2 regions of the Terrimonas rubra genome follow, and region 1 is predicted to be linked to the other one. Evidence: riboswitches for the same ligand, from Rfam matches in the RefSeq annotation. Region 1 holds a riboswitch; the other holds the start of a gene.
What was found. A riboswitch is a leader RNA that binds a small molecule or an ion and turns the genes downstream of it on or off. The one in region 1 is predicted to bind thiamine pyrophosphate.

Region 1 (16,373 bases):
TGATCCGGAATATATTAACGGAACTGAGGCTGTCGTTAAGCATGGAATAATCTTTATCAGAAAAATAAATAGCGTTCAGGTTGGCAAACTCCTTATCTCTTATTTTATCCCGCATTTCCGGGTCCCTGTAACCATGATCCCCGGCAATGATCATTACTTTCGGCCGGCCTGAAGGGGTATGATGGATCAGCGATGCCATAGAGTCTATCAATGTATTGGCATACAGTACTTGCTGAAAATACAGGCTATCCTTCGTTTTACCGGCTTTATGGTCATACATGGAAAGATCCCTGATTGCTCCGTCCTTTGTATAAATAAAAGGGTTATGCGGTAAAATAAGGTGTGTATATACAAATACAGGTTTGGCCGGTTGCTTTTTTAATTCATTAAATGTGTTGGTGATATTGGCAATAGTCTGATTTCTCCGGGGTAATGCCGTTTGCGTTATTTTTTTTCCGATCTCTGCCGGGCTATATAAACGTAGCGATACATTCCACCATATATCTTTATTGATCCTGCCCCAGAGTGTTTCCAGCGTCAGGATATTCTCTATATCAAAATTAAAAAACGGTTCTCTCAGGTTTTTTGTACCCGCAAAATTAAAAATACTGTGATTCACAATATTATAACCGGATGCCGACAGTGCTGCCGGGAAAAAACTTTCCTCAATGGTTTTCTGTGCTTTTAAGGAAATACTGGGTGTATAAAAATAGCCTTCCAGGTCGGCATTTAAATACTGTAAGTTTAAAGTAGAAGCCAGCGAGTGGGGCGTAGCATTGTAATTGCTGGTCGCATGATTGGCTACAAAAAAGCCTTTTTTCAATAATGAAGAATCCAGGGCCGAATTATCAAAGCCGGTATATTTTTTTATACTTTGGGTATTGGCAAACTCATCAAAAATAATAAAGTAAATATCAGGCTTTAGCGAGTCAGGTATGGCTGCAATATTCAATGCAGGCGCTGCTGAACCGTAGGTCAGGTTGTTTTTTTCACTTTTATGGGTTAACAATTGGTAAACTGTTATCTGTAATTCCAGTAAAAGCAAAAACAATAAAACGGCATTTAAATAAGCCGTCATACGTATCTGTTTGTTCTTATTTCTTCTTAATACAATAGCCGATACAACAATAATAACCAGTATTATCGGCAGCAATATGCTGTATGAGCTGATGATGGAAAAAAAAGTATTTGTTCTTACAAAATCATGAAAAGCCCCGAAAAAGAAAAATATGGTCAGCAATACCGAAGCCCAGATAGCCGCCCGGGTATTACGCTTTAATAATAATTTACCCAGGCCAAACAAGGCCAGGCTTAAGCCGGTATAAAGAGCGCCATACTTAAGAATATAAGACCAGGTGATTAACCCAAAATAACTATTACAGCAATGCCAGATAAAGAATATTGGAATTAAAAGAAAATGAAAATTATACCTGGTTAAAAATTTGATCATGCGGGTTACTGGTTATTTCCTTTTCAGTAAAAATAATATTCTTTCGGAATGTGGTACCACCATTTGCTGTTCAACATGAAATAAAGGCTCAAACGCAGCCAGGAAGCCGGCTTCCGTGTAGTGCGGGTAAATATCTTTTTTATGTTGCAGCAGTAATTGTGTTTTGGGGTCCTGTTTGGGTACAAACTCAATTAACAGGTAAGGCGCTACCGGTGCAAAAAAAGCCGCAATTCGTTCCAGCGGAATATTTTTGCCAATGGCCAGGTGGTGTATCACTGCCAGTGCCAGTACCAGGTCAACCTGTAATCTTTTCGAAAAACTGCTGCGCTCCGCATAATTCAGCCCGTTGGCCGGTGAAGGCTGTGACAGGTCAAGTATGAGGGGCTGAATATTTTTTACACCATGCTTTTTAATATGGCGGTATAAATTATTAATGCAATAGGGGTCAAAATCGGCAGCAACCGTATCAATACTTTTAGCGGCAACCATTTTGGAGAACTCTCCTTCATTAGCGCCAAGGTCGGCTGCTGTTTTAATTTGCGGTAAACGGCTTAACCAGCCGTCAATGATCTCCTTCTTTGCTTCCAGGTAACCATTACGCTGCGAGGCTTCCTGGTAATAATGCGACCAGGTACTCTCCAGGTCCGGTATCTGTAATTTATTAATCAGTATCTCCAGGCTGTTGATCAGGCGGTCCAGTTTACCCCTGGTAAATACTTCGGTATTACTGTTGCCTGGTGTGCCTGTTTTTTGTTTGGCCGAAACCTTTGCATGTAAATGTATATGCAGGTAGGTATGGATGGAAAAACGGCTCTTACGGGGTAATAAGCTGGCCGCTATATCCAGCGGAATACCATCCGGCCAGGCCAGCATTAACTGTTGTAAAGGCCTTTTGGTATAATACATTACCAGCAAAGGTGCTACAAAACATTCGCAGAACTGGCGGTAAGCTATCCAGGGCTTTTCTTCATACTTTTCAAAGGACAGGGTATCAATAAATACCAGCTTACCATGGTGCCATTGTATATTGTATGGCGTGGCATCTTTTAATATCAGCCCGAACTGTAAGGCCTGCTTCAATATGCGTAATGTCAGTAATGCGGCATCTTTCAGCATATCAAAACTCCACTCATAAGCATAACTCACAAGGGAAACCTGTTCCGGCTTTAACGTAGTATACCAGTCATTACTGTTCAGCAGGTTATCTGTGAGCTGCTCATGGCTTACAAGCAAACCATCATCAACCAGTTGCCGGTAACAGCCGCTGTTCACAAACAGGTCAAAATGTTCGCGGTAAAACTGGTTTACCTGCCGGTATACTATGCCTTCATGTACATAAACAAAACCCGATGGGTCGCGGTAGGATGCAGGATGTTGGACGCTGGTACTCATTAATCGTTGGTTGGGGTATTATCCTTCTTAGGCTTTTTAAACCTGGAGAAAAAAGCCATGATGTATAGTTTGATGTTCCTGAAAAAAAACACCACGCCCAACGCAGCAGCAGCCAATATCTGTACCAGGTAGCTGCCGCTACCCGGGTCAAGATATAAAAGGTAATTGGTTATCATAAATAACTCAGATTAGTTTTAGGGGTAAGGGTTAACAAGGTTTCATACATCAGCGAAATGGTATTTTCAATATCATCATGATGTAACATTTCCACCGTTGTATGCATATAACGCAAAGGTATTGAAATTAGTACGGACGGGCAGCCGTCGTTACTGTAAGCAAAAGAATCGGTATCCGTACCGGTGCTGCGGCTTAAGGCCCGCCATTGTACCGGTATTTTTTTATCAGCCGCTACCTTCTCCACTATACCCAGCAGTTTATTATGTACGGCCGGTGCATAGGCCAGTGATGGGCCTTTGCCACAATGTACTTCGCCTTCTATATTCTTGTTGATCAGCGGGGTAGTGGTATCGTGGGTTACGTCTGTAACAATAGCGATATTCGGTTTAATACGGCGGGCGATCATTTCCGCACCGCGTAAACCAATCTCTTCCTGTACCGCGTTTACCACGTATAAGCCAAAAGGTAATTTCTTTTTATTCTCTTTTAATAAACGGGCCACTTCAGCTATCATAAACCCGCCTACACGGTTATCAAATGCACGGCCTACATAATTACCATTGGCCAGTTCGTCAAAACCGTCCTGGTAAGTAACCACGGCTCCTACATGTATACCCAGTTCTTCCACTTCTTTGCGGTTGCGGGCACCACAGTCCAGCCATAAATTATCGGTACGTGGCTGTGCTTCCTTCTGGTCAGGCGTGGCATAACGGGTATGTATAGCCGGCCATCCAAATACAGCTTTTACCGGTCCTTTTTTGCCATGTATCAATACACGCGATGCAGGTGCAGTCTGGTGGTCCACACCGCCATTTCTTTTCAGGTAAATCAATCCTTCGGCAGTAACATAATTCACAAACCAGCTGATCTCATCGGCATGGGCCTCAATCACCACTTTAAACTCATGCTCAGGATTAATAACGGCCACAGCAGTACCATAAGGATCTACATAATGTGTATCTGCATAAGGTTTTATATACTCCAGCCATAACTTCTGGCCCCAGGTTTCAAACCCTACCGGTGATGCATTATTAATATAATTCTTAAAAAAAGCGAATGACTTTTCGGTAATGATCTTTGTCTTTTTAGGTTTTGCTGCTTTTGCCATGATCTGATTATATGTTTTAATTTTTTTGGCGTTCCCCGGTAACAACCAAGGCGGCTCTTTTTTCGCCGGCTACTTCAATACGGGGCGGGCTTTCCGCTGCAAGCCCTGACGCTGTTTTCAAAAGTAAGTAATCTTGTATGAATTATTGAATCTTGAATGATGAGTGACCAATGTTACCGTATAATACAATAATTGTTCTTCAATCACCTCATCAGCGAAAATCTGCGTATTCATCTGCAGGATCTGCGGGTAAAATAAACAGATGTTCAAATTTGAATAGCCTTTACCGGCTAAGTCCCTTTAAAAACTCCATCGTATCGGCGCCATCCGCATAATTACTGATGCCGGGTTGCTGCGACTGTCCAAAGGGTATATAGCCGTCACCAACAATACATTGTATAGTGGTATCGGCTTCCAGGGTTTGGGCCAGTTCTGCTTTATCGGTATAAAAACTATAATTCAGCTGGGCAATGGGCGAAAAATGATTTTCGTTCTCTACCAGCAACAAGGATGGGTTGCTCATATAGAACTGTTTATTCAATATATAAATGGCCAGGTTATAATCGTAATTGTTCTTATACTTATGGTGATCGGCCAGGTCATTATATTTATCAAAAGCCCTTAGCAGGGGAATAAAATCGTATTCCTGCGGCACATATATATGGGTAACATTGCGGCAGCCCAGGCCAAAATACAGGTACACATCATCGGCCAGGCGGGTCAGCTCATCCACGGTTTCCTTACCGGTAAGCAGGGCAACGGAAGTACGGTTACGGCGTATAAGGTTAGGGTACTTACCAAAATAATAATCAAAATACCCGGCAGAATTGTTGCTGCCGGTAGCTATATAGGCATCACAATGTTTCAGCATATCGGCAAAGGAAATATAACCTGCCACAGCGGGATTAATATGTATCAATTGAGCCACCAGGTGTTTGATCAGTACATCATCCTTAGAGGAAGCTTTTATAATAGCCCTGTGACCACTGACAAATACACATAAAAGATCGTGAAAGCCTACCAGCGGAATATTGCCGGCCATAACAATGCCCACATTTTTGGGGTTTTCAATAGCCTGTTCGCTGATCCCGTAACTACGGGTCCATTCTTCCAAAGCCCCCGGCTGTAAAAAACTGTGGGCAATCTGGTGGGCAGCCCTGTTTATAAATGCTTCCGTAAACCAGCCGTTCTGTAGCTGTGCTTTATACACGGCTTCCTGCCAGGCTTCATTATTTTCCGAGATATATTGTCCTAAACTTACTAAAGCCTGTATTCGTTCTTGTAAAATCATTACCAAAGGTTTACTTTTGCATTTCGTTGAGCGTAATTTTGCAAAAGTAAGTTCAACCGTTTAATTAGTTCAAATTATGGCAATTAAGATTACTGATGAGTGTATAAATTGTGGAGCCTGCGAGCCGGAATGTCCCAATAACGCTATTTATGAAGGTGGGGTGGAATGGGCCGTGGCCGATGGTACGGGTGTAACCGGTATGTTTACCTTAATGGATGGTTCACAGGTAGATGCGCATACAAAAAATGACCCTATAAGCGTAGATGTATACTTTATTTCCCCTAATAAATGTACCGAATGCCAGGGCTTTCATGAGGAGCCCCAATGTGCGGCGGTTTGCCCGGTAGATTGTTGTGTACCGGATGAAATGTACCAGGAAACCGTAGCCGAATTGCTGGAAAAGAAAGAAAAACTGCACGTATAACAGGCTTATTGCCTGTGCCCGGATGTGCATAAAATTTTTAGGAAACAGGTATTATATATAGTAACTTGTACTCAACATTCAACACTATCTTGAATGTAAACAACTTCGGTTGTTATTAAGCAGGCGGGTGATATTTCCCGTCGTAAAAAGGTGAAGTACCATACCGGTCTTCACCTTTATTATTTTAAGTCCGTTCCATATTGCCAAAAACAGGTTAAATTAAACATTCTATGCTGTTTTCTGCAATACAAATACCCTGCATACGTTAGTCTCAGCAGGTTTAACGGTATATAAATGCGTTCACCTACATTTTATTTTATGTTACCCTTTTTTTCAATAATATTTGTGTTATTAAATTAGGCAAAGAATATGAAGAAAAATATAGCCCTGGTTACCGGGGGCTTTTCCGGCGAAGCTGTCATTTCCTACAAAACGGCTGCCACCATTGAGAATAACCTGGACAAAAGCTTATATAATGTTTACAAAATAGATCTTACCAAAAACGGCTGGTTTTATGAAGTGGCCGATGGCCGTAAGGTTACGGTTAATAAAAACGACTTTTCTTTGCAATTAGATGGCCAGCAGGTAAAATTTGATGCGGTTTTTATTGCCATGCACGGCACACCCGGCGAAGACGGGAAACTGCAGGGCTATTTTGATATGCTCAAAATACCTTACACCAGCTGTGATGCCACTACTTCGGCCATCACTTTTAATAAACGGTTCACCGTGGCGGTGGCTAAAATGGCGGGCATTGCCGTAGCCGAATCGGTACACCTGTATAGAAACAACGCTTATAACTGCGAGGCTATTTTACAGCAACTCACACTACCCGTGTTTGTAAAACCGGCTAATGGCGGTTCCAGCATTGGTATGAGTAAAGTATCCCAGCCCGGCGACCTGCAGGCGGCTATTGATAAGGCTTTTAATGAGGACGACCAAGTGCTGGTAGAGCAGATGATCACCGGGCGCGAGTTTACCGTAGGCGTATTTAAAACAGAAGGTAATATTATTGTACTGCCGCTTACCGAAGTAAAGGCGCACGACAGCAAAGACTTTTTCGATTTTGAAGCCAAGTATGAAGGCAAATCAACCGAAATTACACCCGCACAGGTAGATGAAAGTATTGCCAATAAAGTAAGAGAGGCTGCACAAAAAATTTATGCGGTGTTCAACTGCCGTGGTGTTATACGTATTGACTTTATTTACCACGAGGCCAGCGGGCAACCGCATATGCTGGAAATAAATACCATTCCCGGCCAGAGCGAAGCCAGTATTGTACCACAACAGGTAAAAGAAATGGGCTGGAGTTTAAAGGAGTTTTATGCTAAATTAGTGAATGAATGTTTCGCATAAACCGGCTGGTAAAAAACTGTAAATAGGCCTGGTCTCAATTATTATTAAACATAAATAAGTACATGTTTAAATTTATCACTACCCGTCCTTTGTGGGTAAACATTTTAGCAGGTATAGCACTCATGGTGATTATATTTTTCCTGTTTGTATTATCCTTGCAATGGCTCACCAATCATAACGAATCCTCAACAGTACCCTATGTAATGGGAAAAAGTTATGATGAGGCGGAAAAAATATTAAACAAAGCCGGTTTTGAAGTGGTGATACAGGACTCCGTATACACCGATACCACCAAACCGCTCACCGTATTAAAACAGGTGCCGGAAGGCGATGAGCTGGTAAAAAACAACCGTACGGTTTACTTAACCATTAACAGGGCGGTAGCCCCGCCGGTTGAAATGCCGAATATTGTGGGGTATAGTTTTCGCAGTGCCGAAATGGCTTTAAAAACGGCGGGCTTAAAAGTGGGGGATACTATTTTTAAACCCGACTTTGCCCGTAACTCTGTACTGGAACAGCTTTTTAATGGCACTGCTATTAAACAGGGTACTAAAATTCCGATGGGTAGCCGTATTGATCTGGTGCTGGGTAATGGTATAGGTGACAGGGAATTTATTGTGCCGCAATTGATCGGTAAAACCTATTGCGATGCACTGGCAGAATTAGAAGCCAACGGCCTTGGGCTTGGCGTGGTGATTGCCGACGGTATAAGTGATACCTGTAATGCTTATATTTACTGGCAAAGTCCTGAGCGGTACGATGAGGATAAAAAATTCCGCCGCATTCGTTCCGGACAATTAATGGATATTAAATTACAAACCGAAAGACCGGCCATTGATTCGGCAAAAGCCATCATGCCACCGGTACCGGCAGACGAATAAAAAAAACATAGTTATGCAAACAATTACCATAGACGAATTAAAGGCACGTTTAGATGCCGGCGAAACAGTAAACATTGTAGATGTGCGTGAGCCACACGAACACGCGGAATTTAATATTGGCGGCGTACTGGTGCCCTTGGGCCAGGTGCGTGATATGCAGGTAGATGAGCTGGAGGCGTTTAAAGACCAGGAGCTCATTGTGTATTGCCGCAGTGGTAACCGGAGTGGCCAGGCCTGTATGGTGCTTGACTCCCTGGGTTTTGAAAATACCAAGAACCTGGTTGGCGGTATGTTAGCCTGGCAGGAAAAGTTTGGTGGTTAAAATTTTTAAAGGCCCTCGCAAGGGCCTTTTTTTATACTTGCTAAAGGGTTGCAGTCTCTTGCTGAAAGGGGCCATCTTTCAGCGTTTGGTTCACTAACCAACAGAAGCTATTTTTATATGAGAAAAATTGTACTGCCATTGCTCATGAGCATTTACTTGTGCTTTCTTCTTACTGCTGATATAAATGCTCAGGATAAAACCGATCCTGTATATTATGGTAATATAAATTGGGTAAAAACCAATAATGATATTATCAGGTATAGTCAGACGGATATTCAAAAAGGAGGAAATAAAAAAGCGGATTCCGTTTCTTTAAAAGTGTTAGGTTCATTAGATGAACATCAAAATTTAATTAGTTCTCCATTCGACGCTATGGCTTTTGAATCCTTTCATGGCATTGAAGAAAAAAAGTATGCGATAAAAGATATTTCAGCGACAAGCTTACAGGAAGTCATGCAGGTGATACCAGAGAATGGTACAGTCTATGTCCGGTATCAAAAAGTTACAGTATTATTAGATCGTGTTATTATCTCCCTGCGTGTTTATTTTAAAGACTCTGTTGATGTAGCTACACAAAAAAAGGAGGTTGCTGCCTTTGCAAAACTTCAATATACCGATTCAGTCAGGTATTATACTAAGGAAGAAGAAGAAAAACTTTATTTGGAAGCGGGTGGCGATGAAAGCTGGAAGTCAGTACTTGATGTTAGTCCTTTTCCTGCAGTTGCAGAGGTTTTTATAAAGCTGCAGTATATAAATGAAAAAGATATTCCTGTAATAGTAAAAACAATAGAACAATCTAAATTGGTCTCATCAGTTGAATATCCCAGGGCAATGAAGTATAACCAGATAACTCAAATAAATCAACTATACCAGGTTCCTTTTATTCTTAAAATTCAATATGATTAATGTAAATGTACCGGAGAATATTGTTTAATAGACACGGTTCGTGTCACACGAACCAAGGCCGGTGAGTAGCATTACCGAACGTACAAGTGTGCGACGCAACAACAGCCAAATCAGGGGAGGGACGATGGTAACAAAAAACAAAGCCCCTCTTTGCAGAAGGGCTTTATCATTACTAAAAATATTTTACAGGCTAATATTTACGCCAATCATAAAATTGGTGCCTGCCATCGGGTAATAACCATTATCTGCTCCTACGGTACCATCTAAGCGATACGCATAGTTCCAGCCATTGGGCTCGTATTTTTTATTCAATACATTATTTACCTGGCCAATAATATACCATTGTTTAAAGAACTTATTTTTTAAGGTTAATATGGCTCTTATATCCTGCGTATAAAAATCATTCAAAGAACGGGTTTTATTCTGGGTATTATCCAGGTACTGTTTGCCCACATACTTACCCAGTAAGCTGAACTCCAGGTTTTTTGCCGGTAAAAAATTAAGATCATAGCCGGCGATCACGGCAGGCGAAAAGGCAATACTGGTATTTTCATGGGCTATACCAAAATAACCTAACTTGTTCCAGTCCGCATCATAATCTTCTACATACTCGGTAAATGCTTTTATTTTATTACGGCTGAAAGTGGCATTAGCATTGATATTGGCCCAGGTACTAAAAATATAACCGGCCTGCAGTTCAATACCTGTACGGTAGCTGTCCGGCACATTAATGCGGGTAGCTGCACCAACATCATTGATCTGGCCGGTAAGTACCAGCTGGTTTTTATACAACATATAATACAGGTTGGCGGCGGCATAAAACTTATCGGTACGTTTTTCTACACCGGCTTCAAAATCGTGTAACTGCTCATGTTTTGGCTGGCTGAGCACACCGGCCTCAAAATCATCCCGGTTGGGTTCTTTATTGGCAGCTGCATAACTAACAAAGGCGTTCCAGCCATTTACTAAATAGTTGATACCTATTTTGGGGTTCACAAAATTGAACTTACGTTTAACCTGCAATGTTGGGTTGTCCTCAAATCCCTTCATCTGGTGTTGTACATAACGGTACTGTATATCCGTAAATAAACTCCAGGCATTGGTAAAGGAGTACTGCCATTTGGCAAAGCCGTTGATATCGGTTTTATTAGCCGGGTTATTATAATAAATATACCCGTTGTCAAAACCATACTTCGCCCATATTACTTTACCAATATGGTCGCCGGTATAACGGCTCCAGCCGCCACCCAGCGTTATCTCGTGTTTCTCCTGTTTATACCGGATCGAAAATATCTGGCCGTAAAAGTAATTATCCAGCCATTTCTGGCGTACCAGGTCGGTGCTGGTAATAGTGGTATCGCCTAATACTACATCAGGTACACGGTACTCGCTTAAAAGCTGTTCGCCCTTATAATTCTCATAATAACCCTTGCCACGGGTTAAAAAGAAAGCCGTATTCAGGTGCCAGCGGCTGTTTACCTGGTGGTCCAGGAAAAGCTGGTAATGGGTCTGGTTATAATTATCCGTTTCATTATCATAAGGCTCACCGGGTTTATCTGTACCGGCGGGGTTATAGGTCCGGTCATTCTTTAACCTGCTGGCCGAAATGCCGTTCCAGGCCTGGTAGGTTTTTTCTTTACCCGAAAAAACATTCAGGCGCAGGGTAGTGCGTTCCCTTAAATAAGCGCCGGATAAATAAAACGCCTGTAAATCGCTGCTGGCACGGTCAATATAACCGTCACTGGCAATACGGCTTAAACGGGCATCCAGGGTAAAAGCATTATTGATCAGGCCGCTTCCTACCTTAACGGTATTTTTCCAGGTGTTAAAGGAGCCGTAACTATTGTTCAGCTCGGCATATGGCTTTTCGTTCACTTCATTGGTGGATAAACTAACGGTAGCGCCAAAAGCACCGGTTCCGTTGGAGGAAGTACCCACACCACGCTGTATCTGTATGGAGTTCACCGATGAGGTAAAATCGGGCAGGTTCACAAAAAATGTTCCCTGGCTCTCCGCATCGTTGTAAGGAATACCATTCAGCGTAATATTAATACGGGTAGCATCTGTACCCCGTATACGCAGGCCGGTATAACCAATGCCCGTACCGGCATCCGAACTTACCACTACCGATGGGGTACGGTTCAGTACAAAAGGAATGTCCTGCCCCTGGTTCAGCTTCTGGATGGCCGCTTTGTTTAAATTGGTCTTTGTAAAAGGTGTTTTTTCGCCGGCGCGGATCGCTTTTACTTCAATGGGCGATAACTGGTAAAAGCTGTCGGCAACGGCAGTAGTTTGTTGGGCATGTAAAATGCCAGCTACTCCTAAGTAGCTGAGAGTCAATAAAATCCTCTTCATTTTTTTTAATGAGTTTTGTTTTAAAAAATAATGAGAGGGAAATGCTGTAGTAGAAAGGAAATAGAAATAGTCAACCATCCTTCCCTGCGCAGGCATTACCCTGATCAGGTTTGCGGGTTTAATCTCAGCCGGTTGTTTTTAGGCAACAAGCACCCCGGGAAACACTGTAAAAATGCCCTTAAACGGTGCACCATTTAAAAGCGGCACCAAAGATAGCAGAATATTTTTACATTTTTTGTAACATTCTGTTCTCCCTTATCGTAATACCCTATATAACTACTTAACTTTTTTAAAATAAAACGAGTATGAAACCCATCACTATTGCTTTAATTGCCCTCACTTTATTGTGCAGTAACCTTTTATCCGCACAAAAAGTAATTACCGATAACAATGCCAATGCGCAGAAAAGAACCCTGTCCGGAAGCTTTTCGGCCATCAGCGTATCCAGCGGTGTTGCGGCTTATTTAACCGAGGGTAATGAAGAAGCAGTAGCGGTAAGCGCTGTTGACGATGAATTCCGCGACCGGATCATTACTGAAGTAAAGAACGGCACCTTACATATTTACTACAAACAGGATGAAAATAAAAAATGGATCAAAGGCGATAAAAGATTAAAAGCCTATGTGTCCTATAAAAGCTTAAAAAACATCCGTATTTCATCCGGGGCTTCCGTTACTTCCAATGAATATATCAATGCCGACAAATTAAATATGGACTTATCTTCGGGGGCCGTTTTCAATGGTTCAATAAAAGCGGATAAGGCTGTCATCAGTCAGAACAGTGGTGCAGTAGCCAATGTGGCGGGTAATGTGCAACAACTGGAGGTAAGCTCCAGCAGCGGTGCAAAATTTAAAGGAAAGAATTTGCAAACTGTAGCCTGTGAGGCTTCGGCCAGCAGTGGCGGCCATGTAGAGGTAAGTTGCTCCGAATCGTTAAATGCCGATGCCAGCAGCGGGGGAAAAATAGCTTTTAACAGTAATAACAATGCCATCCACGTTAAAAAAATAAAAAGCAGCGGTGGCTCCATTGTAAACAGTAAATAATTTAACAAACAGAGGATTCATGAAACGGATAAACTTTCTTATTGCTTTTTTAATCACTGCCGTTATTGCCCAGGCGCAGAAGATATACGATGCCAATGCCACCTTACGTACGGTAGGCGATTTTAAGGCCATTTCTATCAGCAACGCTTTCAGTGTGTACATTTCGCAAAGCAATGAAACCGCGCTGGCGGTAAGCGCCGAAAATAAAAACGATATTAAAAACATTGTGACCGAAGTAGAGGATGGTGTTTTAAAAATTAAATACGATGAAAGAGGCAGCTGGCGTGGTGATAAAAAACTGAAGGCCTATATTTCTTTCAAAGACCTGAACAGGATCATCATGAAAGGCGCTACCGACCTGTATATTGTTACGCCTGTTAACCTGCCGTCCCTGCAGGTGGATGCTTCGGGAGCCAGCAACTTTAAAACGCTTACCGGGGTATTAAATATTGACGAAATGGTGATTAAATCCCAGGGAGCATCCGATATACAGTTAAAAGGTAAGGTAAACAAACTGGTCATTGATGCCAGTGGTGCCAGCGATATTAAATCCTATGCCCTGGTGGCCAATAACTGCGATATCAAGGCCAGCGGTGCCAGCGATATTAAACTAACGGTAAATGGCGAATTAACGGTTAATGCCAGCGGCGCCAGCGATATCCGTTATAAAGGCTCAGCTACGGTAAGTGATATTAAATCCACCGGCGCCAGCTCGGTAAGTAAAGTAAATGATTAAAATAGCTGTATAATTAAGGTGAATTCCTAACCGGGGCTGAAGCAATTCAACCCCGGTTTTTTATGACAGATCCTTCATTTTGAAAATATACCCATGAATATTTTTCAATTAGTTTGGCTGGTAATATAAATCCCCTTAATTTTGCACCCTCATCGCGAGGTAGAGCAGCGGTAGCTCGTTGGGCTCATAACCCAAAGGTCGGGAGTTCGATCCTCCCCCTCGCAACAAAAGAAAAAGTTGGCCTTTTGAGCCAACTTTTTTTATAGGTGTATGTGAGTCCAGGTCTTTTAAGCAAATTCCAGCTCCTTATTTTTAATCTTCAGGTTTACGGCCGATACCCTGATCTGTTGTAATACCGCAGAAAGTTCCTTGATCCTTTCGGCAGATAACTGGCTGTACAGTTTTATCTCGTTCAAAAAATATACATTGGCATTAATGATCTCCCTGGCCGTTCTGCCCGAAAAAACATTCACAAACAAATGCACAATGCCTTTTACTATCTGGTTATCGCTGTCACCGGCATAATAAATCTTACCGTCCACATACTTGGCTTCCAGCCATATTTTCGACTTGGTGGCTTTTACCAGGTTCTCGTCCGTTTTCTTAATGGAATAAGCAGCAGTATCTTTTTTACCAAAATGGGCCAGGTGACGGAAGTAATTGAATTTGCTCTTCATACCATCAATAATGGACTCAAACTCTTCAATAATTTTGTCCTGTACTTTGTTCAAATTCATAATACAAATTTTTCAGTTTATTAAAGTGGTTACCCGGCGTTCTTCATAGTGGTTATCACATGTTGTATGTGTACACATCATGCCAATAACACAAAATTATCCCGGTGCGGTTTTCAGCAGCAGTCCCTGCATTTTATACAGCCGATTATGTAATAAAATGGAGTTATTCTGTAATATGTTCTTCCTGCGGGTAATTGCGTGCAGGGGTTAAAAAAGTCCTACATTGCGCCCTGTTAGCATAAAAAACAAAATAGTATAATGGCGGGCTGTCATAAAGGTCCCGCCAGCATATAAATGAATGAAGCATTTCCCGGTAATAAAAAACTCCTGTTTACGGACGGCTGCAAAGGCCGGGGGCTATGAACTTATGGTGCCGCTATCAGCTGTAGTTCCGGCTGCTGCGGGCTTCGCTGTCGCTCCGGCCCCGGTAAAACCGTGGCTGCCCCTGCGCATCCGGCAGCCCTTCAGCAACAGTACTTCGTATCGGCTCAGGGCAATCGTAAAAATGATGCTCTTTTTATTATTGGGTATCATCGCCATCAACCATTTGCAGGCACAAACCGATACCAGTAAAACCTTACATAAAATAACCGTATCAGCTTTAAAATACAAAAACCCATACCGTTCTGCGGTTCCCACGCAGTTACTGCAAAAAAATATATTACAACAGCTAAATGCCCCCACCATTGGTGATGCAGCCAACTATTTCTCCGGTGTATTGGTTAAAGATTATGGCGGGGTTGGGGGATTAAAAACAGTATCGGTCCGCAGCCTGGGAGCTGCCCATACCGGCATTGCCTACGATGGCATTGCTGTTTCCGATGTACAGGCCGGGCAAATTGATATGTCCCGTTTCTCCAGTTCTTTTGTGCAGACGCTGTTACTGGAGATAGGTTTGCCTCAACAGCTTTTACAGCCTGCCCGTTTGCAGGGTTCAGCTGCCTTATTATCTGTTAATACGCCTTTTAACTATCCTGCTGCCGCAACACAAACCAAATGGCAGGCAGGGCTCCACGCCGGCTCTTTCGGCTTATGGCAGCCCTTTGCCGGGGTACAATTGCCGGTGTCAAAACGAACTACCCTTGGTGTCAATGCCGAAGCTTTCTTTTCAAAGGGCAACTATCCCTACCAGGAGCGTAACGGCAATATTGTGGAAGATCATAAACGGGTAAACAGCGATATTCAATCGGTACAGGCCGAACTGAACCTGAGAACCATCTTTAAAGACAGCGCCAGCTTACAGCTAAAAAGCTGGGGTTATCATTCGGAAAGAGGATTGCCCGGCGCCGTTATATTTTACAATAACCGTTCGGTGCAACGGCTGTGGAATAAAGACTTTTTCCTGCAGGCAAAATATACCAGGGCCCTGGCCCCGCATACAGACCTGTTGCTGGCGGCTAAATACAATTATGCCTATACCCGGTATATTGATCCTGCTTTTTTAAATAATACCGGCGGGCTCGATAACCGGTACACCCAGCAGGAGGGGTACTTTAGTGCAGCTATTCAGCGCAGCTTGTTGTCATGCCTGTCAATGTCACTGGCATCAGATATAGCATATACCGGTTTAACGGCCAACAGTAACGTAAAAGGTAAGCCCGAAAGGTTATCCTTATGGAATGCGCTTAGCGTAAAATATGCGCAAAACCTGTGGCAGGTGAACGGCACTTTATTGTGGCAGCATTTTAACGATAAAACCCGGCATCAGCCATCGGCGGGTACTACCGGTAAAATAACCCCCGGTATCAGTACTACCTGGCAATGGGCTGCTGAAAGTCCTTTTATGCTGCGTTTCTTTTACAAGCACATATTCCGCATGCCTACTTTTAACGACCTGTATTACAATTTTATCGGCTCCCGTAATTTGCTGCCCGAGCTGGCAAAGCAATATAACGCGGGCATCAGTTATTCCAAAGGCCTTACGGGTTTTGTTCAGCAACTGAATATCAGTGCCGATGGTTATATCAACACCATTCATGATAAAATAGTGGCCATGCCTTCGCAAAATATGTTTGTATGGGCTATGATGAATGTAGGTAAAGTGCGTATTACGGGTATCGATATTAATACCGATGTACAGGGTAAATGGAAAGAGCATTTTAGCTGGATGTTACGCCTGGCCTATACCTGGCAAAAAGCATTGGATATTACCAGCCGGGCCGAAAGCAGTTATAAAAACTTTATACCCTATACAC
Region 2 (16,373 bases), on a different contig from region 1:
TAACCAGTTACCTTACCGAAGCCGTAGTGCAAAAGATCATTGCTTCCGGCATATTGCCCGAAGGGGCTTTACAACTCATCTGCGGCAGCGCGGGTGATATGCTGAAGTATGTAACAGCCCAGGATGTGGTTACCTTCACCGGCTCGGCCTATACCGGGCAAAAACTAAAAGCCCATCCCCAGATCATCAGCGAATCGGTTCCTTTTAATATGGAAGCCGACTCCTTAAATTGTATGGTGCTGGCGCCCGATGTAGAACCGGGTATGCCCGAATGGGACCTGTTTATTAAAGAGGTGCGTAAGGAAATGACCACTAAGGCCGGGCAAAAATGTACGGCGGTTCGCCGCATATTTGTACCGGATAATAAACTGGCCGATGTAAGTAGATCGCTGACAGCCGCCTTAATGCAAACCGTGATCGGTAACCCGCTGAATGAAAAAGTGCGCATGGGCTCACTGGCCGGTCAGGAACAGCGTAACGAGCTGTTTGCCCAGGTACAACAATTATTAGCCGCCTCACAAATTATATATGGCTCACTGGATAGCGTAGAAGTAGTGGATGCTGATGCTTCAACGGGGGCTTTTGTATCACCACTTTTATTATTAAATGAAACACCCTGGCAGCAGACCGTATCGCACGAAGTGGAAGCTTTTGGCCCGGTAAGTACCCTGATGCCTTACAGGGATATGGAGGAAGCCATTGCCTTAAGTAAAATGGGCAAGGGCAGCCTTTGCAGTTCCATTATTACCGCCAGTGAAAAACATGCCCGGGCTTATGTGATCGGCGCCGCATCACATCATGGCAGGATACTGGTACTGAATAATGATTGTGCCAAAGAGAATACCGGCCATGGTTCACCGCTGCCTTTACTGGTACATGGCGGACCGGGACGTGCAGGCGGCGGCGAGGAAATGGGCGGCATACGTGGCGTAAAACATTATTTACAACGTACCGCAGTACAGGGTTCGCCCACTATGCTTACCGCCATTACACAGGTTTACCAGCAGTATGCAAAAGGCAATACCGGTGGTATACACCCTTTCAAAAAAACGTTTGATGAACTGGCCATCGGCGACCAGCTGATCACGGATAAAAAACTGATCACATCAGAACTGATTGACCAGTTTGCCGACCTGAGCGGCGACCATTTTTATGCGCATATTGCCGGTACCGATTTTAATGGCACTATGTTTGAAAAACAGGTAGCACATGGCTATTTATTAATGAGCCTGGCAGCCGGTTTGTTTGTGGACAGTTACGAAAAGAACCCGGTATTACTGAACTATGGTATTGATGAACTACGCTTTACCAAACCCGTATACCCTGGAACCGAAATAAGTGTCCGTTTTACCTGCAAAGAAAAATTACCGCAGGATAAAAAGGAGGAAACCGATATTGACAAAGGCATTGTAAAATGGCTGGTGGAGATTTTTGACGATACCGATGAGCCGCTGGTTGGTGTAGCTACCATACTGACCATGGTGGCCCGTTAACTTAACATTTTAACAACGAATAATGCTGAATATTCAGGACAAAAATTAGTATATTTATTACACCACAAAATATTTTGAACTATGGAAAATGGATATGTTAAAAGCGAGTTTCATAATGGCGTAACCACTATCGAGTTTCACCATCCCCAAAGTAATTCTTTACCATCCCGCCTGCTGGAGCAACTGGCCCAGGCCATACATGGTGCGGGTAACGATACCGAGACAAAAGTTATTATTTTACGATCGGAAGGCGAAAAAGCTTTTTGTGCCGGCGCTTCTTTTTCCGAACTGGCCGCCATCAAAACAACCGAAGAAGGAACAAAATTCTTCAGCGGCTTTGCGCATGTAATTAACGCTATGCGTACCTGTCCTAAATTTATCATTGGCCGTATACACAGCAAATGCGTAGGCGGTGGTGTAGGTTTGGCAGCTGCGGTTGATTATGCTATTGCAGTTGAAGGCGTAGAGGTAAAATTAAGCGAACTGGCTTTAGGCATCGGCCCCTTTGTTGTAGGACCCGCCGTTGAAAGAAAGATCGGCTTATCGGCCTTTACCCAATTAGCCATTGATGCCCATATGTGGCGTAACGGCGACTGGGCCCGTAAAAAAGGTTTGTTTGCCGAGCTGCACCCTTCAGTGGAAAGTATGGACGAATCTATCATCCGTTTATCACATACACTGGTGGCCAGCAGTCCCGAAGCAACGGCCGAATTAAAAAAACTAAGCTGGCAGGGTACAGAGAACTGGGATAAATTATTAATTGAAAGAGCAGCTATCAGCGGCCGTTTAATTACCAGTGAGTACAGCAAAAAAGCTATTGAAAAAATTAAACAAAAACAGGTGGTAGCAGCGTAAAGCAAGCACTTATTTGTTTTTGAAAACTGTTTCTGTATCAGTTATTCCCCCGTGTCACATATACGGGGGATTTTTTTATTATCTTTGGTCCTGCTTTAGGGGTATTCTGTAAAGAATTGAGAGAGTCCCTTTGAACCTGACCCGGTTAATACCGGCGTAGGGAAAAGCAAATACACCTTTCTGCAGGGTTGTATTTTGTTGCGATCTTTCCTAAAGCATTTTTTTAATTATTAAAACAATGACAATGGAAAAATCGCTCTGGCAACACATCGCCACGGTACGCCAACAATCTCCGCTCGTTCATAATATTACCAACTTTGTAGTGATGAATAATACAGCCAATGCGCTATTGGCTGTGGGTGCTTCCCCTATCATGGCACATGCCCACTCAGAAGTGGCTGACATGGTATCCATTGCCCATGCGCTGGTCATCAATATCGGAACATTGGATGAATACTGGGTTGAGTCGATGTTATTGGCCGCAGCAACCGCTAACAAGTCCAATAAGCCCTGGGTACTCGATCCTGTTGGCGCCGGTGCCACTGCTTACCGCGACGAGGTTTTGCAAAAACTACTGGCCTTTAATCCCACCATCATCAGGGGAAACGCCTCTGAAATTATGGCCTTAGCTAAGAATAATACGGTTACAACGAAAGGCGTGGACAGCACCGCTGCCAGTAACGACGCCATCTCCTCCGCCCGCTTACTGGTGGAAAAATACAAGGCAGTGGTTTGTATATCCGGCGCTGTTGATTTTGTAGTGGACAGCAAACAAACCGTTTCCATTACGAATGGCCATCCCTTAATGACTAAAGTAACGGGACTGGGTTGCTCGGCCACGGCACTTATCGGTGCCTTTGCAGGCGTAACAGCAAACAAAACCGAAGCAGCCGTGGCGGCCATGGCTGTTTTAAGTATCGCCGGAGAGCTGGCAGAGCAGCAGTCAAAAGGCCCCGGTAGTTTACAATTACATTTACTGGACCAGTTATACGCCCTTACAGAAGAAGTTTTTAATGCCCGCTTAAAACTTGGTATAACAGCATGATCTCCTTCACGTATAAATTATACCTGGTTATTTCTGAAGCAGATTGTAAAGGCAAAAACATGATAGCCGTAGCCAGGCAAGCTATAAAAGGCGGTGTGGACATTATTCAGCTCAGGGAGAAAAACGCTTCCGTTACCGAGTTTACAACAAAGGCCCTGCAACTTAAAGCACTTGCTGATGAATACCACATTCCGTTGATCATTAACGATAACCTGATGGTAGCCGAACATGTAAATGCAGCAGGTATACATGTAGGCAATAATGATCTGCCACCGGCAGAAATCCGCCGGGAGTGGAATGTAGCCAATAAGATCATCGGGTATTCTATTGAGTATATAGAACAGTTACATAATGAGCAGATGGAAGCGGCCGATTACCTGGGTATCAGTCCGGTGTTTGGCACTGCTACCAAAACGGATACGGTTACGGAATGGGGACTGGAGGGTATTACAACAATAAGACAACTCACCACTAAGCCGCTTATTGCTATCGGCAATATGCAGTTGAATAATGTAAAAGCAGTAATAAATGCCGGCGCCGATTGTATTGCAGTGGTATCGGCTATTTGCAGTGCCAGTAACCCGGAGAAAGCCGCTTATGATTTAAAAAATGAAATAATCAAATGAAAAAATACACTTATCCTTCGGTACTTACTATTGCCGGTTTTGACGGAAGCGGGGGAGCCGGCATCCAGGCCGATATAAAAACATTCTCGGCACTGGGCTGTTATGCCACATCGGTATTAACCGCATTGCCGGTACAAAACACGATGGGGGTACGTAAAATCTATCCCATCCCCGTAGAGGCTGTGGCCGATCAGATCAGGGCCATATTAGACGATATTTTTCCTGGTGCTATAAAAATAGGCATGGTACATACGCCTGAACTGGTGGAAACCATTGTAGATACACTGAGCGAATACCCTAAAATACCCATTGTATTTGACCCGGTAATGGTAGCCACCAGCGGCCACCGGTTAATTGAAAGCGATACCATTACTACCATCATCAACCGCTTACTGCCGGTAGCCGAAATCATTACCCCCAATATGGATGAAAGCGCTATACTGGCCGGTATGCCGGTAAAGACCCTGGATGATATGGTTATTGCCGGGAACAAAATAAGAGCCCTGGGTTGCCGGTCCTTATTATTAAAGGGTGGTCACCAGGAAACGGAAAAGATCACGTCCCTGTTCATCAGCGAAGATGGAAGCGTTGACCCCTTTGTAACCGAAAAGTTTAAAACAAATAACACACATGGTTCGGGCTGTACTTTATCATCGGCAATTGCGGCTTACCTGTCGCAAGGCAAGGCTTTAGCTGAAGCTGTGGCTTTAGCGCAGGCCTATGTATTTGATGCCATAAAACATGGACAGGATGTACAAACAGGAAAAGGGAACGGCCCGCTGAATCATTTTTTTAATCCTCAAAAACTAATTAAAAATGAAATGGTCTGAATATACCTGGACACAGGTGGAGCATTGTTATCAAGCTATATTGGAAATGCCTTTTATAACGGAGCTTTCAGCCGGAACCCTACCCGTGGAAACCTTTAAGTTTTATATGGCCCAGGATTCGCTTTACCTGGAACATTTTGGAAGGGCATTATCCCTTGTGGGCGCTAAAGCATACGATATACAGGATGTACTGGCATTTATCCGTTTTGCTGAAGGGGCCATTGTGGTAGAGAATGCCTTACACGAAACCTATTTTAAAGACTTTGGTCTCACCGACAGGGGAACCATGCAGCCAGCCTGCCATCATTATATTCACTTCTTAAAAAGCACAGCCGCTTTTGATGCAGTGGAAGTTGGTATGGCGGCCTTACTGCCCTGTTTCTGGATATATAAAAAAGTAGGTGACCATATTTTTCAAAACCAGGAAACAGTAAATAATCCCTATAAAAAATGGATCCAAACTTATAGCAACGAGGATTTTGGCGCCCTGGTTCAACAGGCCATCAATATTTGTGATGCCGCGGCTGAACGCTCTACACCGGAAATAAGAGAAAGAATGACACAGGCATTCATCACTTCATCGCATTTGGAATTCGATTTCTGGCAGGGGGCTTATCACAACCGAAAATGGAACGTCTTTTAACGTATCATGCACTTAATTTCTGGCTGGTTCGCTTTAAATCGCCGGCCAGCCTGGAGATAAATAAAAACTGGTCGATGATGGGTTTAAGTTCACCCAATCTTATGCGGGTGTCGGTGTCCATTAGGCCCTGCTGGATTTCGGTACGCCGTTTTTCTATCAGCTCATTGGCATGTTTGTTCAAGGCAAGTTCGGGATGATCATCCTCCTCTTCCTGCCAGGCCACTTTGTTTAAAATAGCAATACAGTCCTCCAGTTCCTCCAGGGTATCATCTATCACCGGGCTGAAATCGGTAGAGCGGTATTTGATAGATAGCGTAGGTGAGTAATAAGATAAAGTGGCAATATGTGAGTTGAGCATATTACTCATTACCACAAACTGGTGGGTGAGTTTGCTATGTACCTGCTTACTCTTTGGTTCGGCCAGCATACGCGAAAAAGCACCCGCCAGATTGGCCTGGGCTACAAAAGCATTCTTGCGGCTTATTTTAAAATCGAGTACCGATGAGGATTCGTTCACGTAAGGCAGGCTTACATTTTTATAGTAGGTAATACTTTCCTTCACCGCATCGATCATATAGGTTTTTATCTGCTCCTTCTCCCAGGCGGGCACTAATAAAAAGGTAGCGCCAAATGCGATCACAGAGCCAATGGCCGTATCAATTACCCTGTCCTGCAGTATTACCTGGAAATGTGCCGTATCCAGCAGGTAAAACATAATGAGTACAAAGGGTGTCATAAAAATAACACTGAATAAATACCGGGTACGCATAAAGCTATATGAGCCGATCATGAACAGTAACATGATGGCAAAGAGGGCCGATTCATTTTTAATCAGTGTAAGGATGCCCAAACCCAGCAAGGCGCCGAATATGGTACCGGCCAGTCGCTGGTAATTCCGTTCCCGGCTCAGGCTGTATGCAGGTTTTAATATCACGATGATGGTCAGTAATATCCAGTACCCGTGACCCAGTGAAAAAATATGGGAGAGTATATAACCTGCAGTAGTAGCAATACTCACCCGCAGGGCATGCCGGAAAGTATTTGATTTAAGGGACAGGTTATCCGGCAACAGTCTCCAGCTAAGGTCAGTAGGGGTTACAAAATGTTCATAATCGCCGGGCAGTTTATAATCAGCTGCCGATTTTTTATCATAACCGGTGTAATGATGTAAAGTGTATAACCTCACCGATATATCATCCAGGGATTGTAATATTTTACGCAGGCTTAATAAAGCTTCCAGGTTTTCGGGGTTACGCTGGCTGTCCCGGAATGTATTAAAATACTGCTGCAGCTCCTTTAAATGCTGCTGCATATCCACCGGTTCACGGGAGTATTTACCACTTTGAACAGAAAGGCCTATCTCGTCCAGCTCATTGGCCATTTCCATGATAATGGTCCTGAAACGTTCTAATATATCAGTATTATCAAAGTATTTATGCAGGGCTTCGTAGGCATAAAAAGTAGTAGTGGTTTTTTCAAACAGGTCAACCGTATCTGAAAATATCATCAGTATAGTACGGCTGGTAGTGGTGGACTCCTTAATGATATGCCGGCTTTTGAACAACATTTCCCGCAGGGTTTGCTGCTGGTTCTGAACGATCACCTGTTTTTCCAGTAACAGCCCGTACACTTTATCATAATCTACCTGCTTGTTATAAAACAAAGCCCGGCTGCGCAGGTAATCGGCCACCGACATAATATTTTCACCCAGGGCCTGCTGAATAAGTTTATAAGGCCTGAAACTGTATAAGGTAATACTCAGCAGCATATACCAAACCCCGCCCGCGGCCACATATAATGCGTTCAGTGCAATACCCTGTGGTGAATTGTGCACCTGTTGTATACCCAGCACCATCACCAGTAAAGCCGACATGCCAATGGCATTTACCCGGGAATTGTAAACACCTATCATACTGAACAGGAAACAAAATATAGCGATCAGGAAACCCAGCAATACGGGAGAGTAGGAAACAAAGCCTGTGATGAGGGATACAAAAAAGATAATGATGACCGTAGCCCGCATGCCATTACGCCGGTGCAAAATAGGCCCCGGCATATCTGACACACTTACACAAAGTGCACCCAGCGACACCACAATACCGATATGAAGTAATCCGAAAAAATTAAGTATGATGGCGGGCAAAGTAACGCCGGCAGTAATACGTATACCCTCAGCAAAATAATAGCTGTTAATAAAACTCCGGTATTGTTTTACATAATCCATCCTGCAAAAAGCAACGGGGTTGCTATAAATAAATTAATCAGTGTGAAGAAACAGCTTTTAACCCAATAATGGAAGCAATAAGTGTAACTAAAAATACAATACGCCAGGTAGTGGCCGGCTCCTTAAATATAAAGATCCCTACCAGCACGGTACCTACCGCACCGATACCCGTCCACACCGCGTAGGCCGTACCCAGCGGTATATGCAAAGAAGCCCGGTACAGCAAATACATGCTGGCCGATAAACAAATAAAAAAACCTGTCATCCATACTGCCGTGTTGGTATCGGGCTCTCTCGCTTTTCCTAAACAGGTAGCAAAGCCTACTTCAAACAACCCGGCTATGATCAATAATATCCAATTCATACATTTTAATCCAGCTGTGAAACAATCTCCTCACTCAGTGGTGATACGGATGGCGGATAATAATCAATTAAAGTGCCATTCTCATCTACTAGGTATTTTGAAAAGTTCCATTCCGGAGCGGTGCTATTCCAACCGTTTTTGGCAGCATCGGTCAGCCATTGGTATACGCTGTTTTGTTGTGCACTTTTGATCACCGTAGTTTTTTGCATTAACGGGAAGCTCACGCCAAAATTCACCTGGCAAAAACTGGCAATTTCCTCATCGGTTCCTTTTTCCTGTTCCTTAAAATCGTTGGCCGGAAAACCCAGTATCACCAGTTTATCCTTATGCTGCTCATATAGTTTTTGCAATTCGGCATACTGGGCTGTATACCCGCAGTTGGAAGCCGTGTTAACGATCAATACTTTTTTGCCCTGCAGTTGCCCGAAATCAAATGCGGTTTTGTTATTGGCGGTAGCACTTAATGTATAAAAGGAGACCGGCGCTTTTACCTGGCCGTCCCGGTTATGTTGCGACATATTTTTCTTTTTAGGAGTTAAAAACATGATAGCCGGGTAAATGGCTTTCATGATGCGTTGCCTGATGGTCATATCTGTATTGTTTTTGGTAACAATAAATACATATACTGCAAACGTAGTACATAGTATAACACTAATAACAACAATGCGTTTCAATAGTTTATATAACCTTTTACGTACCACCTGGTTTATTATTACGTGCAAGATACGATCAATGTACGGGAGTACCCCGGCATTTCCGTTTATCTGTTCCTGTCTCCTTACATAATCTTAATGTAGATTTTTTCGGTATAGCAGGTATCTTTACAGCCGTTCCTAAGATGACAGGGTTTGTAAAGAAATACCAACAACTACTGCGTTTTTGTTTATGTACTATTATATGTAGCCTGCTGGTTACCGGTACCTATGCCCAAACAGCCGCATTTACCATTGATAACCCCAGTGGTTGTGCACCCCTGTCCGTAAACTTTACCGATATCTCCTCCGGCGCCACCGTAGTAAGCCGCAGCTGGAACCTGGGCAGCGGCCCGATCAGCAATACTGACCCTACCGTGGGAGCTAATTTTAATACCCCTGGTACCTATACTATACAACTGACCGTTAACTTCAGCAACGGCACTACACAAACCCAGCAGCAAACCGTAACGGTACACCCCAAACCCGTAGCCAATTTCAACGCCAGTACCCTGATCGGTTGTGCCACCCTGCCGGTAAATTTTACCGATGCATCCACCACGGCCACCGGCAGTATCACTACCTGGAACTGGAGTTTTGGCGCCGGCTCGGCCAGTACACAGAACCCTTCCTACAGCTTTACCACCAATGGCCAGTACACCGTATCCCTTTTTGTGGAGAATAACTGGGGCTGCCGCAGCGATGCCGAAACCAGGCCTAATTATATTACTGTACACAACCGACCCAGTGCAGCCTTTACAGTAGACGCCGATGCCAGCTGTACTTTACCGTTTACACCAACCTTTACCAATAACACTACCGGCAGCGGTACTTTAACCTATGCCTGGGATTTTGGGAATGGCGAAACCTCAACCGATGCCGTACCCGTTCACAGTTATACCACACCCGGCGTGTATACTATTACTTTAAACGCCAATAACGGCACTAACTGTAACAGTAATACAGCCAGCCGTACGGTATATGTTGGCAAGCCGGCAACACCGCCGGTATTAAGCGGACCGGCCAATCTTTGTGTCAATACATCGGGCTATTTCTCTTTTCCCGCTACTACACCATCCAACTGGTTACAAAACGTAAGCTGGGATTTTGGAAACGGTACCGTGGTAAACGGCAGCAACGGCATATACTATACTTATCCCTCGCCGGGCACTTATACCATTACCGCTACCGTACGTTACCGCAGCGGTTGTGAAGACATTATTACCACTAATGTAACCGTTTCGCCAAGACCCGATATTACAGTAAGTGCTTTGCCAACAGCTGCATGCCAGTTACCCTTCAGCACAACATTTACAGCAACCGCTACACCGCTTAACCCCAACTATATTTATAACTGGGATTTTGGTGACGGCAACAGTCAGTCAGGTACAGGCCTTAGCACCATCGGCCACAGTTATGGCAGCGCCGGTAATTATACTGTTACCGTAACAGTCACCGACCCTGATAACCCCAATGCGGCCTGTAATAGCCGTAGCACCACCATGGTTGTAAGAACGGCTATACCCGCCATAGATATTTATAATTACACTCCGCAAAGCGGCTGTAAACCTTTATTCACCACTTTTAATTCCTACTTAAACAACCTGGTTACACCCATTGCCGGTGTACAGTATACCTGGAATTTTGGCGATGGCAGCCCGGACTATATAGTTACACCAAACAACAACTATTCTACCGCAACGCATTTATACACCACTGCCGGAACTTTCACCGTAAGGGTTACCGCTCAAACACCCGAAGGATGTACCACCTATGATGAAGTGGTGGTTACCGTTACCGATGAATGCCCGCCCGGAGAAGGTGGTGGCGGAGGAGGCGGAGGCGGTGGCTTTGGTAATAATGGCGGCAGTTGTGCCAATCGTCTGGCTTATACTTTTACGGCCAATAATGTACCGGGCACTACCGTGTATAGCTGGAATTTTGGCGACCCCGCTTCAGGGGCCGCTAACGAGATAACCGGCAATAACGCCACCATTACACATACCTTTAGCGGCCCCGATACCTATACGGTAACCCTGACCCGTGAAATTACCGCAACCGGTGCACTGGTAACCACTACCCGGGTGATAACTGTTACCAACGAACCCATCGTACCGGCTTTTACGGCCAGCCCCATTGCTGTTTGCCCTAATGGTACCGTAACTTTTACGCCTGCGGGCATTAATGCCGATCGTGTACGCAGTTATACCTGGAACTTTGGTGATGGCTCTCCTGTTACCACCATCAACAATACCAACCCGCCCCTGCCAGCATTGGATGGTGTAACCTCTCATACCTATACAGCAACAGGCACCTATACCGCTACCTTAACTATTATTGATCGGTTAAACTGTTCAACGGTTTCCGATAACAGTATACAGATCATTGTAGATGGACCAACAGCCGATTTTACGGCCGATGTGTTAACCTCCTGCGATCAAAACTTTGACGTAAGGTTTACGCCCACACAAACCCCCATTGATCCATCAGTGCCTATTGTCAGGTGGATCTGGAATTTTGGCGATGGTACTAATATTACCCAAACCAGTGCGGACCCCGTAACGCATAGTTATAACAATAGCAGCTATTACCGGGCCTATGCGGTAAGCTTAACGGTGGAAGATGCCAATGGCTGCCGCAGTGATGTGGTATTAAAACCGGATTATATCAAAGCATATCGTCCGCAGGCTTCTTTTTATGCCAGTAGTCCTTTACGCTGTAATAATTACACTGTAACATTTTACAATACATCCAACGCACAGGGAACCCCAGCTGCACCCAACTACAAGTTTACCTGGAATTTTGGCGATGGCAGTGCAGAAGTAGCGACCAATAGTAACGCGGCACAAACACATACTTATGCCGGCGATGACGAGTACACCATTACATTGACCGTGATGGATGAAAACGGCTGCACCCACACCTATACACAAAACAACTATATACGCATTGTAAAGCCCGTCGCCGATTTTGAACCCGGCGGTAGTATTACCCAATGCGCACCTATAAGCCTGGGCTTTGTCAACCTGTCCGAAACCTTCGGGCAGCCAGCTACCTATACCTGGGATTTTGGTAATGGCGGTACCGGCTCTACCAGTGCAACCCCGCAACCCGTCATCTACCCGGTACCTAATGATTATATGGTAACCTTAACCGTTCGCTCATTAGGCTGCGAAAGCACTATTTCAAAACCCATCACCGTAAAAGGCCCGAGAGGAAATTTAATTGCCGATGTATTGCCCGGCTGTAAACCCTATACGCTGAATATGCAGGTAACCGGCAGCAATATCAGCAGTTATGCCTGGGACTTTAATGATGGCACCCCTGTAACACCATCGGCCACCAATCATACCATATCACATGTATATAACCTGGCGGGTATTTATAACCCCAATGTAATATTAAGAAGTCCGGAAGGCTGCTCCTTTACCCTGCGTCCTGCAAACAACGTAATTGTTGATTCGGTAAAAGCCATATTCACCGCCGATAATACAGCATTCTGTGATGCCGGCACAGTCAACTTTACCAATAACTCAGCCGTTCCATCTTTTTCCGGCTTTGTAAACCAGACCTGGAATTTCGGTGATGGCAGCAGTTTTACCGGCGCTAACCCGCCGGCACATACCTATAACAGCCCCGGCACGTATACTGTAAGTTTACAAACCGGATCGCAATATGGCTGTACCGATATGGCCCAAACCGTGATACAGGTTAACAGCTCTCCCACTGTACAAATTACCGGGCCGGATAATAACTGTTTAACACCCGGCTCTTCCCTGCAGTATGAAGCGGTGGTAAACACCACGGATATGGTGACGCAATATGCCTGGCAATTAAACGGTACGCCAGTAGGCACTAACAGCGCTTCGCTGAATATCGATTACCGCCAACCCGGCATTCACCAGTTACTGCTGACCGTTACAACGGATAAGGATTGCAGCACTACTATTTCCAGGAATATTGTAATAGATTCTGTTGTTGCCAACTTTACTATTGACGAAAATGTTTTCTGTGGTAATGGTACGGTTAGTTTTACCAACCTGTCCACGGTACCAGGCTTTTCGGGCTTTACCGCACAAACCTGGAACCTGGGTGACGGCAGCCCTTCATTTAACGGCAGTACTCCGCCACCACACGCTTATTCTATTCCCAATACCTATACCATCAACCTGGCGGTGGCTTCACAGTATGGTTGTACTGATAATCTTTCTAAAACGGTTACCGTGCACCCCATGCCCGCTGCACAGATCGATGGGCTGGATGTAAATTGTTTACAACCTGGGTCTACCCTGCAATACCATGCGGTCATCAACAGCATTGATCCTGTCACTACTTATCAATGGCAGCTGAATGGCGTAACCATGGGAACCAACGATCCTGTTTTTAAGGTGGATTATCGTCAACCCGGTAACCATGTATTATCATTAACCGTTACTACCTCCAATAACTGTAGCATAACGGTTACCCGTAATATTATTATTGATTCGGTGGTGGCCCGTTTCACCGTTGATAATCATTTTCATTGCGCAACCGGCGAAGTACTATTTACCAATACAGGCAGCAGCGCCTTCCCCATCAATAGTTTTACCTGGAATTATGATAATGGTATCACCCCCTCCTTACCGTTAAATGGCGGCAGTTATACCTATCCTTCGCCCGGTGAGTATTACCCATCGCTGCTATTAGCAACAGTAAATGGTTGCCGCGATCAGTATGTATTGCCGCAAATGATAAAAGTGTATACGGCCCCTGTTGTAACGATCAGCGGTGAAGAAGAAAAATGTGCCCAGAACGAACTTGCCTTCACGGCTTCCATTCAATCGGAAGACCAGGTAATAAGTACCGTATGGCGTTTAAATAATACCGTTATCAGCAATACCGGCCAGGCATCCTACCGTTTTACACAGGCGGGTGATTATGTATTAACCTTTACTGTTACCACGAAACATAACTGTGTGGAGGTAATTACCAAAAACATTACGATCCATCCTTTACCCGTACCCAATGCCACGCCGCAAACGGCTACTATATGTGAGCAGACCAGTATTCAGCTACAGGCAGGTGATGGCGTACAGTATTCCTGGACCCCAACACAAGGCATTATTTCCGGTTCCGATAGCCCCAACCCTGTGGTATCACCGGCCAACACCACCAAGTATTATGTTACGGTGACCAACCAGTTTAACTGTATACAGAAAGATTCGGTGCTTATTACCGTAGACAGAAGAGTACGTTTAACCCATAGCGATAACCAGGTGATCTGTATTGGTAAATCCGTACAGTTGCAGGCAGCAGGTAATACCAATCAATTTGTGTGGTCGCCCGTTACAGGTTTAAACAACCCCAATATTCCTGACCCGGTGGCAGCCCCTACCCAAACAACTACCTATAGCGTTACGGGTATCAGCCAGAATGTTTGTCCCAATGAAACCGGGCATGTATTGGTGGTGGTAGGCCCTTACCCAACTGTTGACCTTGGAGCCGATGTGGTGATCAATGCCGGCCAGGAACATATATTTAACCCGACTGTTAGCAGTGATGTAGAAAAATATTTGTGGCAACCTGCAACGGGATTAAGTTGTACCAACTGTGCCCTTCCCTCATTTGTGGCCGATGATGATATTACCTATAGCCTTACGGTTACCAATCAATACAATTGCAGTACAACCGATGAAGTAAGGGTAACGGTATTGTGTAACAAAGGAGCCATTTATGTGCCCAATGCCTTTACACCAAACGGCGATGGTAAGAATGATATATTTTATATCGGTAAAAGCTTTGGTGTACAGGAAATAAAATCCTTCAACATCTTTAACCGCTGGGGCGAGCTGGTATTCAGCCGCAAAAACATCCGGGCTAATGATATCAACAGCGGCTGGGACGGCCGTATCAAAGGACAACCCGTTGAAACCACCACGGTATTTGTATATATTATCGAAGCTATCTGTAATGAGAACCTGCCGGTGGTGATAAAAGGAACGGTAACGCTGGTCAAATAAATCTTAGATCTCAGATCTGAGATCTGAGATCTAAGATTACTATACTATCTTTTTCAACAATCCCAGCTTCCCTTTCAAACTCGGGTATTTTGCTGCGGGATCAAACCAGGTAGGACTTTTTAAAATGCCTTTTTTATGACTGAAAGTGTCAAAACTATGTTTACCATGATAAGCACCGATACCGCTGGTGCCTCTTCCGCCAAAGGGTAAATGATGGTTGGTGGCGTGCATACTGCTGGTATTGATACAGGCATTGCCCGATGGTACGGCCTGCAGCCATTGTTCCTGTTTTTTACTACTGCCCGAGTAAATATAAAATGCCAGCGGGTTGGGATGTTTCGCAATAATGTGTAAGGCTTCCGGCATACTGCTGTATTCCAGTACCGGTAATATGGGGCCAAAAATTTCGTCCTGCATAACCGGGGCATTATCGCCGGTATCTGTCATCACCGTTGGTGCAATATACAGGTCGTCCCGGTTGTATTGCCCGCCCGTTACAATGTTACCGTTTTGTAAATAACCGGTTAAACGGTCAAACTGTTTGGTGTTAATGATACGGCCGTAGTCATAACTTTCAGCAGGATCGGCGCCAAAAAACTTTTCTATTGTTCGTTGTAAAGCCTGTAGTAATTTTTCTTTAACCGATGTATGTACCAGTATATAATCGGGGGCGATACACATTTGCCCCGCGTTGGAAAATTTGGCCTGTACAATACGTTGTGCCGCTACTTTAATATTGGCATCCCGCTCTACCACACAGGGACTTTTACCACCCAGTTCCAGCACCACCGGCACCAGGTTCTCAGCTGCCATTTTATAAATTGTTTTTCCTACTGCCGGGCTGCCGGTATAAAAAACCAGGTCAAACGTAAAATGCTGCATCAGTGCCGGCACAATTTCATGGCCTTCTCCCTCGGCCACCATTATGTATTCCGGGTTGAAAACCGTTTCAATAATTTTTTTAATAACCGCCAGGGTGGCCGGTGCAAACTCGCTGGGTTTTATTACCACACAGTTGCCGGCGCCAATAGCCCCGATAAGGGGTACCATAATTAATTGTAAGGGATAGTTCCAGGGACCAATGATGAGCACAGTGCCCATAGGCTCGGCTTTTATATAACTGGTGCCGGGAAAGTTAAGCAGGTTGGTATCCACATATTCTTTACGCATCCAATGCTCCAGGTTGGCCAGGGCATAATCCAGTTCATTTAATACAAAACCCGTTTCGGTAACCCAGGTTTCTTCGGCATTTTTGCGCAGGTCGGTAAACAGGGCTGTTTGCAGCTCCTGTTCATGGGCTTTAATGCCTTTTTTAAGTTGTTGCAACTGCTGTTTTCTGAATGCGTAAGCCTGTGTTGCCCCCGATCTGAAATATTGCTGCATCCTTTGTAAGGATGGTATTAAACTATTTTCCATGCCTGCATTAATTAATAATTTACACCTGCCAATACTTTACCGGCTTGCGTATATCTAAATTAATAAAAATGCAGCGCATTGTTATGCTGTCCTTTGTTACAGCTCAATTAAACCCCGGCCGCTTCCGTTTTAGGCCAGTTCCATGCCTGCCATATCACACATATCGTAATTATGCTCTCCACTATG

Region 2: another riboswitch for thiamine pyrophosphate. It lies ahead of thiM (hydroxyethylthiazole kinase); the one in region 1 lies ahead of ACFS6H_RS20455 (TonB-dependent receptor).

Annotation. Positions count from the first base shown of each region.
Region 1 covers NZ_JBHUOZ010000003.1:2,625,842-2,642,214, reverse strand. Annotated here, with positions in the region: gene ACFS6H_RS20505 (sulfatase-like hydrolase/transferase) at 1-1,450, opposite strand, end outside; gene ACFS6H_RS20500 (hypothetical protein) at 1,463-2,842, opposite strand; gene ACFS6H_RS20495 (hypothetical protein) at 2,842-3,018, opposite strand; gene ACFS6H_RS20490 (M20/M25/M40 family metallo-hydrolase) at 3,015-4,127, opposite strand; gene ACFS6H_RS20485 (acyl-CoA reductase) at 4,411-5,418, opposite strand; gene ACFS6H_RS20480 (4Fe-4S dicluster domain-containing protein) at 5,495-5,842, shown strand; gene ACFS6H_RS20475 (D-alanine--D-alanine ligase) at 6,212-7,198, shown strand; gene ACFS6H_RS20470 (PASTA domain-containing protein) at 7,261-8,079, shown strand; gene ACFS6H_RS20465 (rhodanese-like domain-containing protein) at 8,093-8,401, shown strand; gene ACFS6H_RS20460 (permease-like cell division protein FtsX) at 8,519-9,307, shown strand; gene ACFS6H_RS20455 (TonB-dependent receptor) at 9,491-11,662, opposite strand; TPP riboswitch at 11,727-11,829, opposite strand; gene ACFS6H_RS20450 (head GIN domain-containing protein) at 11,968-12,705, shown strand; gene ACFS6H_RS20445 (head GIN domain-containing protein) at 12,725-13,441, shown strand; tRNA gene ACFS6H_RS20440 (tRNA-Met) at 13,595-13,666, shown strand; gene ACFS6H_RS20435 (SufE family protein) at 13,729-14,178, opposite strand; gene ACFS6H_RS20430 (TonB-dependent receptor plug domain-containing protein) at 14,684-16,373, shown strand, end outside.
Region 2 covers NZ_JBHUOZ010000002.1:269,809-286,181, forward strand. Annotated here, with positions in the region: gene paaZ (phenylacetic acid degradation bifunctional protein PaaZ) at 1-1,493, shown strand, start outside; gene ACFS6H_RS09495 (enoyl-CoA hydratase/isomerase family protein) at 1,575-2,348, shown strand; TPP riboswitch at 2,436-2,528, shown strand; gene thiM (hydroxyethylthiazole kinase) at 2,593-3,393, shown strand; gene thiE (thiamine phosphate synthase) at 3,390-4,019, shown strand; gene thiD (bifunctional hydroxymethylpyrimidine kinase/phosphomethylpyrimidine kinase) at 4,016-4,849, shown strand; gene tenA (thiaminase II) at 4,836-5,492, shown strand; gene ACFS6H_RS09520 (FUSC family membrane protein) at 5,497-7,716, opposite strand; gene ACFS6H_RS09525 (DMT family transporter) at 7,754-8,080, opposite strand; gene ACFS6H_RS09530 (glutathione peroxidase) at 8,086-8,802, opposite strand; gene ACFS6H_RS09535 (PKD domain-containing protein) at 8,919-14,771, shown strand; gene ACFS6H_RS09540 (aldehyde dehydrogenase) at 14,811-16,187, opposite strand; gene ACFS6H_RS09545 (DUF6326 family protein) at 16,295-16,373, opposite strand, start outside.